2 regions of the Streptomyces sp. NBC_01089 genome follow, and region 2 is predicted to be linked to the other one. Evidence: riboswitches for the same ligand, from Rfam matches in the RefSeq annotation. Region 2 holds a riboswitch; the other holds the start of a gene.
The links. Region 2 has a riboswitch for cyclic di-AMP ahead of OG510_RS19660 (M23 family metallopeptidase). Riboswitches for the same ligand answer to the same signal wherever they lie in the genome.
Positions count from the first base shown of each region.

Region 1: another riboswitch for cyclic di-AMP. It lies ahead of OG510_RS23405 (transglycosylase family protein); the one in region 2 lies ahead of OG510_RS19660 (M23 family metallopeptidase).

Region 1 covers NZ_CP108660.1:5,198,480-5,205,562, forward strand. Annotated here, with positions in the region: gene OG510_RS23390 (nucleoside triphosphate pyrophosphohydrolase) at 1-552, shown strand, start outside; gene OG510_RS23395 (cytochrome P450) at 549-1,814, shown strand; gene OG510_RS23400 (transglycosylase family protein) at 1,951-3,030, shown strand; cyclic di-AMP (ydaO/yuaA leader) riboswitch at 3,288-3,474, shown strand; gene OG510_RS23405 (transglycosylase family protein) at 3,478-4,170, shown strand; gene eno (phosphopyruvate hydratase) at 4,416-5,705, shown strand; gene OG510_RS23415 (septum formation initiator family protein) at 5,853-6,329, shown strand; gene OG510_RS23420 (DUF501 domain-containing protein) at 6,433-6,987, shown strand; gene OG510_RS23425 (exopolyphosphatase) at 7,034-7,083, shown strand, end outside.
Region 2 covers NZ_CP108660.1:4,410,635-4,417,717, forward strand. Annotated here, with positions in the region: tRNA gene OG510_RS19645 (tRNA-Met) at 7-80, shown strand; gene OG510_RS19650 (hypothetical protein) at 187-567, shown strand; gene OG510_RS19655 (PP2C family protein-serine/threonine phosphatase) at 844-1,992, shown strand; cyclic di-AMP (ydaO/yuaA leader) riboswitch at 2,218-2,358, shown strand; gene OG510_RS19660 (M23 family metallopeptidase) at 2,370-3,431, shown strand; gene OG510_RS19665 (aldo/keto reductase) at 3,645-4,589, shown strand; gene OG510_RS19670 (PrsW family glutamic-type intramembrane protease) at 4,665-6,230, opposite strand; gene trmB (tRNA (guanosine(46)-N7)-methyltransferase TrmB) at 6,359-7,083, opposite strand, start outside.

The sequences.
Region 1 (7,083 bases), 790 kb from region 2:
TACGAACTCGTCGAGGCGATCGAGGACGGCGACCGCGACGAACTGCGCGAGGAACTGGGTGACGTCCTGCTCCAGGTCGTCTTCCACGCCCGGATCGCCCAGGAGGGCACCGGCGAAGAAGGAGAGGATGGAGAAGGGGACGAGCCCTTCTCCATCGACGATGTCGCGGGCGGCCTGGTCGAGAAGCTGATCCGCCGCCACCCGCATGTGTTCGGCGACGAGACGGCGGAGACCGCCGAGGACGTCCACGCCCACTGGAACCGGACCAAGGCGATCGAGAAGCAGCGCACATCGGTGACGGACGGCGTCCCGGTCGGCCAGCCGGCCCTCGCGCTCGCGGCGAAGCTGACCTCGCGGGTGCGGGGTTCGCAGCTCGACGTACCGCTGCCGACGGGCGAGGGCGTCGGCTACCGGCTGCTCGCCCTGGCCGCGAGCGCGGAGGCGGCCGGCACGGACCCGGAGGCGGCACTGCGCGCCGCGGCACGGGCGTACCGGGACGCGATCCGGGCCGCGGAGAAGGCCGCACCCGGTACGACTACCGTCGAGGAGTGACCGACAACAGCACCGCAGGCCCGGCCCCCGCCCTCTTCACCTGGGAGTTCGCGACCGACCCGTACCCCGCCTACGCCTGGCTGCGGGAGAACGCGCCCGTCCACAGGACCGCGCTCCCCAGCGGCGTGGAGGCATGGCTCGTGACCCGGTACGCGGACGCGCGGGCGGCACTCGCCGAGCCCCGGCTGTCGAAGAACCCCGCCCACCACGCGGAGTCCCCGCACGCCAAGGGCAAGACCGGCATTCCGGGCGAGCGCAAGGCGGAGCTGATGACGCATCTGCTGAACATCGACCCGCCGGACCACACCCGGCTGCGGCGCCTGGTCTCCAAGGCGTTCACCCCGCGCACCGTGGCGCTCTTCGCCCCGCGCGTACAGGAGCTGACGGACCAGCTGATCGACGCCTTCGTGGCGGACGGGCAGGCCGACCTCATCCATGACGTCGCGTTCCCGCTCCCCATCTACGCCATCTGCGACCTGCTGGGCGTCCCCCGCGAGGACCAGGACGACTTCCGCGACTGGGCGGGCATGATGATCCGTCACGGCGGCGGCCCGCGCGGCGGGGTCGCCAGGTCGGTCAAGAAGATGCGGAACTACCTCGCCGAACTCATCCACCGCAAGCGCGAGAACCCCGGCGACGACCTCATCTCCGGGCTCATCAGGGCGAGCGACGACGGCGAGCACCTGACCGAGAACGAAGCGGCCGCCATGGCGTTCATCCTGCTCTTCGCCGGGTTCGAGACGACGGTCAACCTCATCGGCAACGGGATGTACGCGCTGCTCCGCAACCCGGACCAGCGCGAACGCCTTGAGGCGTCACTGGCGGCGGGGGAGAGCGGCCTCCTCGCCACCGGTGTCGAGGAACTGCTGCGTTACGACGGACCGGTGGAGCTGGCGACCTGGCGGTTCGCCACCGAGGCGCTGACCCTGGGCGGGCAGGCCGTCGCGGAGGGCGATCCCGTACTCGTCGTGCTGGCCGCCGCCGACCGCGACCCCGAGCGTTTCACCGAGCCCGACACGCTCGACCTCTCGCGCACCGACAACCAGCACCTCGGCTACGGACACGGCATCCACTACTGCCTGGGCGCCCCACTCGCCCGGCTGGAGGCACAGACCGCGCTCGCCACCCTGCTGCGGCGCCTTCCGGAGCTGCGACTTGCGGTGGAACCGGGGGATTTGCGCTGGCGCGGCGGGCTCATCATGCGGGGATTGCGCACGCTTCCGGTGGAGTTCGGCACCCGGGCCGGTGACCCGCCGGTCTGACGGCCTGACCAGTACATGACTGACGTGCCGTCAAGAATGTGACTTTCACGTGATCTCCGCTGCATCGACTTGTGACTGGCGTTCGAGTGCGGCTACGTTCACCCCTCGACTCATCCGTCACACGGAAGGCCACCGCATGCGCACCGGGAACGGTCGGCACCGCCGCCCCCGTCAGGCTCCAGCTCTTGTCGTAGCGGCAGGAGTTACGGGCTCGGCCATCGCCCTTCCGCTGCTGGCATCGACCGGCGCCCACGCGGCCGACGCCACGACCTGGGACCGGGTGGCGCTGTGCGAGAGCGGCGGCATCTGGAGCGCCGACCTCGGCAACGGCCACTACGGCGGACTCCAGTTCTCGCAGACGACCTGGGACAAGTACGGCGGCGGGCAGTACGCGGCCCGCCCCGACCTGGCCAGCCGCTCCCAGCAGATAGCCGTGGCCCAGAAGGTGTACGCGGCCGAGGGTGCGACGCCCTGGGCCAGTTGCGCGGCCATCGCCGGGCTGACGAAGGGGGACGCGGACACGGCCACCGTGGACCCGGGCTCCCCGGACACCGCGAGCCCGACCCCCTCGGCTTCGGCCGGCTCGGGGAAGGACGCGGCGGACCCGGACGCGAGCGCGGATGCGACTGCCGGAGCGAATGCGGACGATACGGGGCAGACACCGTCGAAGCAGTCATCGGCGAGCCCGAGCCCGTCCGATTCGCCCTCGGGCTCCCCTTCCAGCTCCGCATCTCCGTCATCTCCGTCATCTCCGTCATCCGGCTCTTCTTCGGACGCAACGGGCGGTTCGGACTCTTCGCCTGATTCAGGCAAGACGGGCAAGACCGGCAAGGCGGGTACTTCGGGAACCGTGGACTCCAGTGCGTCCGACACGCCCGACACGCCCGACTCCGGGACGCCCGCGCCTTCTGACTCGGCGACATCCGCCGACTCGGGGGCCGGTAAGCACCGGGGTGGCGCCGACGACGGGTCGGGCACGAGCCGCGACGAGGCCGGCCGCCATGCCTCGCGCGGCGGAAACCCCTCCCGGGATGACGCCCGTACGGACGGCAGCTACACCGTCCGCGCGGGTGACAACCTCTGGGCCATCGCCAAGGCGCACGATCTGCCCGGCGGATGGCCCGCGCTCTATGCGGCGAACCATCAGACGGTCGGAGACGACCCGGACTTCATCGTTCCTGGCCAGAGCCTTGATCTCGACCCAAAACAGGGGTAGTTAGCTCCTGTATGTCCGCTTCTGTTCGAGTGAGACATGGCTCTCGTCGGTCCTGCTGAATGTCCGGACTGTCCGCCCGGCGCACGCCGCCCCTCACCTGCGAAAACGGGACATGCGTGGTCGTAAACCAGGGATTTGCTCGCCGATGTTCATCTTTGAATATCGGGGGGTCCTGTGATTACGGTCAGACCGCTCGCACCGCGGGCCTCTTCGATCGCCACGCCGAATCCTGCCATCGGTCGAAGGGAAGCAGTTGACGCTAAGAAGCGCCGCAGGCAGGAGCGGGGGACCCAGGTAAGCGCCGGGGCCGGCCGTCCGTTCAGAGTCAGAGAACGGCACGAACCGGGACCGGCTTGGGGTGAAGCTGTGCGCTAGGCCGCGCAGCCGGGCAACTCATTGGCCCGAACCCGACAGCTCACCTCGTAGGCGTCGGTGAGGAGATTCTTCATGCTGTTTTCCAGCAAGTCCAAGCACCGTCGCCCCTCGAAGGCCGTCCGTGTCGCCACGCTCGCCGGTGTCGCCGGTGCGGCCGTGGCCGTGCCGCTGATCGGTGCGACCTCCGCGTCCGCCGCCTCGGTCTCCACCTGGGACGCCGTCGCGCAGTGCGAGTCCGGTGGCAACTGGTCCACCAACACGGGCAACGGTTACTACGGTGGCCTGCAGTTCAACAACTCCAGCTGGGCCGCCGCCGGTGGTACGCAGTACGCCCCGCGTGCCGACCTCGCCACCAAGGGCCAGCAGATCGCCACCGCCGAGAAGCTCCTCGCCATGCAGGGCCCGGGCGCCTGGTCCTGCGCCGGTGCCGGCAACCTGACCAGCGGTGGCCCGAGCCCGGACGTCTCGACCTCGTCGAACAGCTCCTCCTCGTCGAGCGCCGACCAGCAGAGCAGCCACAGCGACCAGCAGGCCGCTTCGCGCAGCGAGGCCCGCACCAGTGCGCCGGCCGCTCCGAAGCACGCCGCGCCGCGGACGATCCAGAAGGGCGACGGCGAGTACAAGGTCAAGGCCGGCGACACCCTCTCCACGATCGCCAAGGCCGAGCACGTCTCCGGTGGCTGGAAGAAGGTCTACGACCTGAACAAGGACATCGTGAAGGACGCCAACCTGATCTTCCCCGGTCAGCAGCTCCACCTGAGCTGATATCGGCTCTCCCCCAGCACCCCCGGCCCGGCGCGACTCCCCCGTACGCGCCGGGCCGGGGGCCTGTCCGCCGGTTACCAGTCAGTAAATTTGCTGACTTTCACACCGTCATACGATCTTTTGGGCCCTTTTTCGTCCCAGGGTCCGGGCGCCCTGCCGGTTGATCCCCCCGAGCCGGTTAGGCTCTTGTCGCAAGGCCAAGGACAAAGAGACCCTGCGCCCATAGCGTCACATCCCAGAAGGAGATGCTAGTGCCGTCCATCGACGTCGTCGTAGCCCGGGAAATCCTGGACTCCCGAGGCAACCCCACGGTCGAGGTCGAGGTCGGCCTCGACGACGGCAGCACGGGCCGTGCCGCCGTCCCGTCCGGCGCCTCCACCGGTGCGTTCGAGGCCATCGAGCTCCGCGACGGTGACCCCAACCGTTACCAGGGCAAGGGTGTCGAGAAGGCAGTCCTCGCCGTCATCGAGCAGATCGGCCCGGAGCTCGTCGGCTACGACGCCACCGAGCAGCGCCTGATCGACCAGGCGATGTTCGACCTGGACGCGACGGAGAACAAGGGCTCGCTCGGCGCCAACGCCATCCTCGGCGTCTCGCTCGCCGTGGCGCACGCCGCGTCCGAGGCTTCCGACCTCCCGCTCTTCCGTTACCTGGGCGGCCCGAACGCGCACCTGCTGCCCGTTCCGATGATGAACATCCTGAACGGCGGGTCGCACGCCGACTCCAACGTCGACATCCAGGAGTTCATGATCGCGCCGATCGGCGCCGAGTCCTTCTCGGAGGCGCTCCGCTGGGGCGCCGAGGTCTACCACACCCTCAAGAAGGTCCTGAAGACCAAGGGTCTGTCGACCGGCCTCGGTGACGAGGGCGGCTTCGCGCCGAACCTGGAGTCGAACCGCGCCGCCCTCGACCTCATCCTGGAGGCCATCAAGGAGGCCGGTTACGCGCCGGGCAAGGACATCGCGCTCGCGCTCGACGTCGCCGCCTCCGAGTTCTACAAGGACGGCAAGTACGAGTTCGAGGGCAAGTCCCGCTCGGCCGCCGAGATGACCGAGTACTACGAGGAGCTCGTCGCCTCGTACCCGCTCGTCTCCATCGAGGACCCGCTGTACGAGGACGACTGGGACGGCTGGAAGGTCATCACCGACAAGCTGGGCGCCAAGGTCCAGATCGTCGGCGACGACCTCTTCGTCACCAACCCGGAGCGGCTGGCCCGTGGCATCGAGGAGGGCTCCGCCAACGCCCTGCTCGTCAAGGTCAACCAGATCGGTTCGCTGACCGAGACCCTCGACGCCGTCGAGCTCGCCCAGCGCAACGGCTTCAAGTGCATGATGTCGCACCGCTCCGGCGAGACCGAGGACGTCACCATCGCCGACCTCGCGGTCGCCGTGAACTGCGGCCAGATCAAGACCGGCGCCCCGGCCCGCTCGGACCGCGTCGCCAAGTACAACCAGCTGCTGCGCATCGAGGAGATCCTCGACGACGCCGCGGTGTACGCGGGCCGCTCGGCGTTCCCGCGCTTCCGCTCCAGCTGACACGGCGGGCGCCGGCACGGCCGAAGAACTGAATAAAGAGCTGAATCAGCTGAATCAGCAGTAAAGGCGCAGCCACGCGCAGCCGTCCCCGTACCCGGTCCCGTACCGTGTCCGGGGACGGACGTGCGTGTGTAACGGGGAGGCGGCATGGCAGGGAACCGGGACCGGTTCTCCACCGCGACCAGGCTCAGGGTGCTCGGCGAGCAGACCGCGGCCCGTGTCTACCGTTCCCAGTCCAGGCGCCAGGCGCGCAGGCCCCGGCTCACCGGCCGGGCGGCGATACTGCTGATGGTGCTCTGCACCCTGGTGGTGGCGCTCGCGTATCCGATGCGGCAGTACGTGTCCCAGCGCAACGACATCGCCGACCAGCGGCGCCAGGTCAGCGACGCGAAGGCGCGCGTCGAGGAGCTGCGGGACGAGAAGGCCCGCCTCCAGGACAACGCGTACGTGGAGCGGCTGGCCCGCGAGCAACTGCACTATGTGCGGCCGGGGGAGACCAACTACACGATGGTCGATCCCGACTCCCGCACCCAGCGCTCCGGCGGCAAGGGCGCGGCTGACCGGCCGTGGTACTCGAACCTGTGGGACGGCGTGGACAGCGCGGACCGTACCAAGGGCCCCTAGCCACGCCGTACGCCACGCGCCTCCGCCTCCGGCCACGCACCTGACTTCACAGGCACTCACTTCACAGGCACTCACCTCACACGTACTCAGATCCAAGGCAGGCATGGAAACGCCCCCTCCGCAGACCGAACATACCGAGCCCACCGACGCGGACATCAGCGCGTTCAAGGAGCAGCTCGGCCGCCCGCCCCGCGGGCTGCGCGCCATCGCGCACCGCTGCCCGTGCGGCAACCCGGACGTCGTCGAGACGGCCCCGCGTCTGGAGGACGGCACGCCGTTCCCGACGACGTACTACCTGACCTGCCCGCGTGCCGCCTCCGCGATCGGCACGCTGGAGGCGAACGGCGTCATGAAGGAGATGACCGAGCGCCTGCGCACCGACCCCGAACTGGCCGCCGCCTACCGGGCCGCACACGAGGACTACCTCGCGCGCCGCGACGCGATCGAGGTCCTGGAGGGCTTCCCGAGCGCGGGCGGCATGCCGGACCGGGTCAAGTGCCTGCACGTCCTGGTGGGGCATTCGCTGGCCGCGGGACCCGGCGTCAACCCGCTGGGCGACGAGGCGATCGCGATGCTGCCCGAGTGGTGGGCGAAGGGCCCGTGCGTGCCGCGGGCGCGGGACGGCGAGGGCTCCGCCCCGCTCGGCGACAGTCTCTGAGGATCCGGGCCGGGACGGAACCCCGGCTCCACGAGAGGACACCCATATGACCCGCGTCGCTTCCATTGACTGCGGTACGAACTCCATCCGTCTGCT
Region 2 (7,083 bases):
TACCGACGCGGGGTGGAGCAGCTCGGTAGCTCGCTGGGCTCATAACCCAGAGGTCGCAGGTTCAAATCCTGTCCCCGCTACTCAAGTTCGAAGGCCCAGCACATCATGTGCTGGGCCTTCGGTCGTTTCCCGGCCTGTTTCCGGACAGGTGCCGGGACCGGTGTACCGATCGGGGGCGGGGCTGGCGTGTTCGTACTGCGGGTGGTTCTGAGCGTTCTGCTGTTGCTGGAGGTCGTGCCGTCGGCGATCGCGTCCGTGGCGCGGAGCCGGGTGGGGCTGGAGCGGCTCGATCAGCTCACGCGCCTGGGGGTCGTCGCCGGGCGGCGGCTCTGGGTCGTCTCGCTTCTCGGGGCGGTGCACACGGTCGCGGCCGTCGCCGTACTGCTGGGGCTGCGGTGGCCGGCTGCCGGGGTCGCCGGGGGAGGGGCCGAGGCCGTGGTGTTCGGGTGGGTGCTGGCCCGGCAGCTGGCCGCCGGAGACCGGGGGCGGGCGCTGGGGGCCTATCTGCTGTTCCTCGCGATGGCGCTCGCCGTGGTCCTGGTGTCGGCGGTCGCGCTGCACGGCTGACCCGCGCCGCCGTACGGAGGCGGCCCCCGGGCCGCGCGTACGGAGGTGGCCTTCGGGCCGTGCGTACGGGGCCCCGGGCCGTGCGTACGGAGGTGGCCTCCGCGCCGTGCGACGTACGGACGTGGCCCCCGCCGCCCCGCCCGCGCCCCCGCCCGGATCTCCGCCGCCCCGCTTCCCCCACTTGGCCGTGGCCGAATCGCACACCGGCGTGGGTGCGGCCAGCCTGGTGGGGCGCGGTACCGTCCGCCGCTTTACGGACCGGGCAGGAGGGTACTGGTGGGGCAGCGAGAGGAGTCGACCCGGGCGCGTCGGTTCGTCCGGGCGCTGCCCGCCGTGCTGATCGTGGGCGGGCTGGTCTTCGACCAGCTGACGCCGCCCGCGTTCACGGCCGCCCCGTTCTTCGCCGCCGCGCCCGTGATCGCCGCCCCGCTCTTCTCGTACCGGGCCACCCTGATCACAGGCATCATCGCGGTGCTGGCCATCGCGGGGCTGCATCTCTACGACGACACCTCGGCCAGGGGCTCCGCGATCACCGAGCTGATCACCGTCATCACGGTGTCGGTCGTCGCCCTCATCATCAACCGCGTCATCCGGGTCAGCGGCGAGGAGCTCGCGTCGGCCCGGGTGGTGGCGGAGACCGCGCAGCGCGCCGTGCTGCCGGTGCCTTCCGAGCGGATCGCCGGGCTGCATATCGCGGCGCGGTACGAGGCGGCGCAGGCCGGCACCTTCATCGGCGGTGATCTCTTCGCCGTACAGGACACTCCGTACGGGGTGCGGCTGGTGGTGGGGGATGTGCGGGGCAAGGGGCTCGGTGCCGTCGAGGCCGTGGCCGTGGTGATCGGGGCCTTCCGGGAGGCCGCCGAGCAGGAGGTCACGATCGAGGAGGTCGCCCAGCGGCTGGAGCGTGCGCTGACCCGTGAGGGGGTGCGCCGCGAGGGACTCGACGCCTTCGAGGGGTTCACCACGGCGGCGCTCGCCGAGATCCCGCGCGGCGACCAGGGACTGATCCGGCTGCTCAACCGGGGGCACCCCGAGCCGCTGCTGCTGTACGCGGACGGGAGCATCCACGTCCTCGCGCCGGCCGACCCCGCGCTGCCGCTGGGGCTCTCCGATCTGGCGGCCTGGCCGGACCGGGCGGACGAGACCGAGTTCCCGCCGGGGGCCACGCTGCTGCTCTACACCGACGGGCTGTCCGAGGCGAGGAACGCGCAAGGGGCCTTCTACGAACCGCAGGAGCGGCTGCGCGGCCGGATCTTCCCCGGGCCCGAGGAACTGCTGACGGCGGTGTCCGACGACGTACGGCTGCACACCGGCGGGCACTCCACGGACGACATGGCGCTGCTCGCGGTGGGCCGTCCGCTGCAGGGGCAGCCGGACCGGCGCAGGACGGTGGGGATCATTCACCGGGAGCGACACGATCCGTAGTCGAAGAGCACCCCTCCGCATAACATTTGACTCACTATCAGAAACTCGATGTTTCCCGGCCGCTCCTGAGGGCTGATCAAGTCGCCCGAATGCGCCCCTGTATGCACCGATAAGTGCAGGCCAAAGCCGTTAACGATCAGTCGGAACAGCTTGGAATCCGGCCCTCGCGTCTATTAACGTTCGATAACGCAGCGCGGTTGTCCCAGTCGTCGCAAGAGGCGGCACCGCGCGCACGCGCCGAATCCCGCAAGGGAACCGGGGAACCACCAATTGGGGTGAATCGGGCTTCTCCGCAAGGGCTGCCCGTAGGAGACCTTCCTGCTCCGAACCCGTCAGCTAACCCGGTAGGCGGTAAGGAAGGAAAGGAGTGCGCCTCCGTGGCGTCCAACAACCCTGCCCCCGAAACGCTTTACTTCCCGGACGACGATGCTCTCGGTTTCGGCGGCGAGGACAGCGGTACGTTCGACGAGTGGAACCCCACTGAGGATTCCCTCCGTCCGGTCCGCGGCAAACACCGGGTCGCCAAGCAGCGCAGCGGTCTCGCCCGCAGCTCGACGGTGCTCGGCGTCGGCGTGATCGCAGCCGTCGGCGCGGGCGGTATGGCCAGCGCCCAGAGCAAGCCGCCGCTCCCGATCTCCCTCCCCGACCTTCCGCAGTCCGTCAAGGACAAGCTGCCGGAGGCCGAGTCGCTGCCCGGCGTGGGGTCGCTGGTCGCCGATCTGGCCGGCGGTTCGTCGGACCACGGCAGCACGGCGGACGCGACCAACGCGGCGCTGACCACGGCGGCGGCCACCGGCAAGGGCAGCTCGGACGCGGGCGAGGCGCTCCGCGCGCGGATCATCCAGCAGGCCGAGCAGCAGCAGGGCGCGGTCGAGGACGAGGCCAAGGCGGCAGCCGAGAAGGCGGCCGCGGAGAAGGCATCGGCCGAGGCGGCGAAGAAGCAGGACGAGGCCGCGGCCAAGGAGAAGGCGGCCAAGAAGAAGGCCGAGGCGGAGGCCAAGGCCAAGGCGGAGAAGGAGCGGCTCGCCAAGCTGGCGAAGAGCTACTCGCTGCCCGTCTCCTCGTACACCCTCACCTCGCGCTTCAACGACGGCGGTTCGATGTGGTCGTCGGGCCACCACACCGGCCTCGACTTCGCCGCCCCGACCGGCACCCCGATCAAGGCCGTGCACAGCGGCACGGTCAAGTCGGCCGGCTGGGCGGGGGCATACGGCTACCGCACGGTGATCACGCTCGACGACGGTACGGAGCTGTGGTTCTGCCACCAGTCGTCGCTCGGTGTCAGCGCCGGTCAGAAGGTCACCACGGGCGAGGTCATCGGCCGTGTCGGCGCCACCGGCAATGTCACGGGCCCGCATGTGCACGTGGAGGTCCGCCCGGGCGGCGGCGACCCGATCGACCCCATGACCTGGCTCCAGGGCAAGGGCCTCAACCCCTGAGCGGCTGGACTCCGAGGGGCTGACCCTTGAGGGCCGGCCCCTGATGGCCCTCTGCCCCCTTTCTGTCTCCCGCCGGCGCGTACCGCCGGCCGGCGACGGCATCCCGCACCCCGGCAGCCCTGACGGCATCCCCCCGACGTCAGGGCTGCCGGTTCGTTCGTACGGCCGGAGTCCGACGGAATAGGGCCGGGCCGAACGGGGGTTGACCAGCCTATGACTTCTCTCCGCGCACTCGGCTCCTCCGGCCTCCAGGTCTTCCCGCTCTCCCTCGGCGGCAACGTCTTCGGGTGGGGCGCCGACGAAGAACAGTCCTTCGCGGTGCTCGACGCGTACACCGCCGCCGGCGGCAACTTCATCGACACCGCCGACACGTACTCCTCGTGGGTGCCGGGCAACAAGGGCGGCGAGTCCGAGACCGTCATCGGCAACTGGCTGGCCGCGCGGGGCAACCGCGCCGATGTGGTGATCGCGACCAAGGTCGGCATGCACCCCCAGTACCGGGGGCTCTCGGCCAAGAACATCAAGGCCGCCGCCGACGAGTCGCTGCGCAGGCTGCGCACCGACTACATCGACCTCTACTACACGCACCGCGACGACGAGTCCGTCCCCGTCGAGGAGATCATCACCGCTCTGGACGATCTGGTGAAGGCGGGCAAGGTGCGCGCCATCGCCGCTTCCAATGTGTCTCCCGAGCGGCTCGATGCCTCCGTGGCGTTCTCCGAGGCGGAGGGGCTGGCCAGGTACGTCGCTCTGCAGCCGCACTACAACCTGGTCTCCCGCGACACCTATGAGGGCGGGCTCCAGGACGTGGCGGCCCGGCACGGTCTGGCGAGCGTGCCGTACCCCGCGCTGGCCTCCGGCTTCCTCACCGGCAAGTACCGGCCCGGTGCGGACGTCGACAGTGTGCGGGCGGGCGGTGCGGCCCAGCACCTGGAGACCGAGCGGGGGACGAAGGTCCTGGCCGCGCTCGACAAGGTCGCGGCGGCGCACGGGGCGGAGGTCGCGACCGTCGCCCTGGCGTGGCTGGCCGCACAGCCGACCGTCGTCGCGCCGATCGCCTCGGCCCGTACGGTCGAGCAGTTGCCGGTCCTGACCGCGGTGGCCGAGCTGGAGCTCACCGACGCTGAGCTGGCGGAGCTGACGGCGGTGTCCGCCTGAGGGCAGGACACCGCCACCGAGGATCGGCCACCGGGGCAGGCTGGGGCGCGGCTGGACCTGGCTGGGCGCGGATGGTCAGTGCTGGTACGGGTTGTAGCCGCCGTAGTGCAGATGCGGCGGCGGCACCGGCACTCGCCCCGTCGCCTGCGCCGCGTAGAGCAGTGCGGGTCCGGCGATCTCCTTGCGCTGCCAGAGGTGGTGCAGCAGCTCCTGCTCGCGTGCCTCGAAGTCCGGGCTCACCGCGCCACGGTGGGCCCGGTGCCGCAGAAAGGCGAGCGTGGTCGCGAACGCCTCGTACTCGGAGACCGCACGGGACGCGGCCCTCGCGCGGGACTTCGCGTCGGCGTGCGCGGGCGGCCGGTGGTACGGGCTCGGGCTGTACGGGCCTGGGGAGTACGGGCCGGGGCTGTACGGGTCGGCGCTGTACGGTTCCGCCCGCCCCGGGCCTGGGGGACGCGGGCCCGGGGCGGGCGGAACCGTGCCGTACGGAAGCGGGCTGTACGGATCCGGCTCGTACGGGGCCGGGTGGGGGCCCAGATGGGGGCTGGTCGCGCCGAACCCGCCGCCGAACGTACGCGCCGCGTAGGCGCGCGCCATGGCCCGCGCCCGCATCGACGAGAGCACCAGCGGCTCGGCGGGGGCCAGCCAGCCCGCCGCCGCGTACGCCGGCAGCTCGGCGGATATCGTGCGCAGCTCCCGCTGGCGGGTCCAGATCGCCAGCCAGGTGATCATCCCGAGGACCGGGAGCATGAAGGCGCCGTAGACCAGATAGAAGCCGTAGGTGCCGAAGGCCGACGAGCTGTTCCACAGCGCGTGCATCCCCATCGCGCAGAGGAGGCCGAGCAGCGGCGGCGCGGTCCTGCGCAGTCGCCGGTGGTCGGCCGCCGACGCCGCGATGCCGAAGCCGATGCCGGTCAGCACCGTGAACAGCGGGTGGGCGAAGGGCGAGAGGACCACCCGGACGAAGAAGGTCGCCGCTGTCACGGACGGGACGCCCGAGAACCCCAGGGACTTGTCCTCACCGAAGGCGCTGCCCAGATAGAGGATGTTCTCGGTGAAGGCGAAGCCGGTCGCGGTGAAGCCCGCGAAGACCACACCGTCGACGATCCCGGTGAAGTGCCGTCTGCGGAAGAGGAAGATCAGCAGGATCGCGGCGGCCTTCGCGCTCTCCTCGATGACCGGCGCCACCACTCTCGCCCCGAGGGTGTCCGCGCTCGTCGGATCCGCTGTGGCGGTCGCTATCCAGTGCGTGGCGAAGGAGTTGGCGATGATCGCGACGAGCGCGGCGGCGCACGCGCCCCAGGCGAAGGCGAAGATCAGATTGCGCCAGGGGCCCGGATCGACCCGGTCCAGCCAGCGGAAGGCCGCCATGAGCAGCGGCACCGGCAGTACGGCCAGGCCCATGCCGACCAGGAAGCCCTCGGTGCCGGTCTGTTCGCGGACCAGCGACAGGATCAGCAGGCCGCAGATGGCGAGGACGATGATCACCGCGGAGGCGCGCAGCGTCCTGCTCCGCCAGAAGTCCCTGCGGGGTGCGTACCGCCAGTGTGCACGCGGGGGAACGGCGTCGAAGCGCGGCTGCTCCTCGTACACCGGAACCACCGGATGGGCCGCTCCGGGCGGCACGCTCGACTCGTACACCCGATTGAGCCTAACGAGCGGTACCGACAACCGCGACGCCGTACCGCGATTCCGCGCTCGGCGCCCGCTCCGCCGTCACTGGCTGTGCCCGGCCGGACCTGCGTATCCGGTGATTGGCGTTGGCTGCGTTACCGGCCGCTCGGGTGGTCGTTGCGGCGGAACAGCAGGTCGTGCACCGTGTGGCCCTTGTCGAGGCCCTGGCCCTCGAACCGGGTCAGCGGCCGGAAGCCGGGCCTCGGCGCATAGCCGCCGTCCGCCGTGGTGTTGTCGTAGCAGGGGTGCGCGGTGAGCACCTCCAGCATCTGCTCGGCGTACGGGGCCCAGTCGGTCGCGCAGTGCAGTACGGCCCCCGGTGCGAGCCTGGTCGCGGCCAGGTCGAGGAACTCGGGCTGGATCAGCCGCCTCTTGTGGTGGCGGCTCTTGGGCCACGGGTCGGGGAAGTACACCCGCAGCCCGGCCAGCGAGTCCGGCTCCAGCATCTCGCGGAGCAGGATGATCGCGTCACCGTTGGCCACCCGGATGTTGGACAACCCGTTCCGCTCCGCGAGACGCAGGAGATTTCCCTGGCCCGGGGTGTGCACGTCGGTGGCGAGGATCCCGGTCGACGGGTCGGCCGCGGCCATCTGCGCGGTGGCCTCGCCCATGCCGAAGCCGATCTCCAGGACCACGGGGAGACCGCCGAACAGGGTGGGCAGATCGAGGACCCGCTGTCCGTCGATGTCCAGGCCCCAGCGGGGCCACAGCCGCTCCAGCGCCTCGGCCTGGCCGGTCGTGACGCGGCTGCGGCGCGGCTGGAAGCTGCGGATCCGGCGCTCGTGGTGCGAGCCCGCGGGATCGGCCGCGGGCCCGCCGG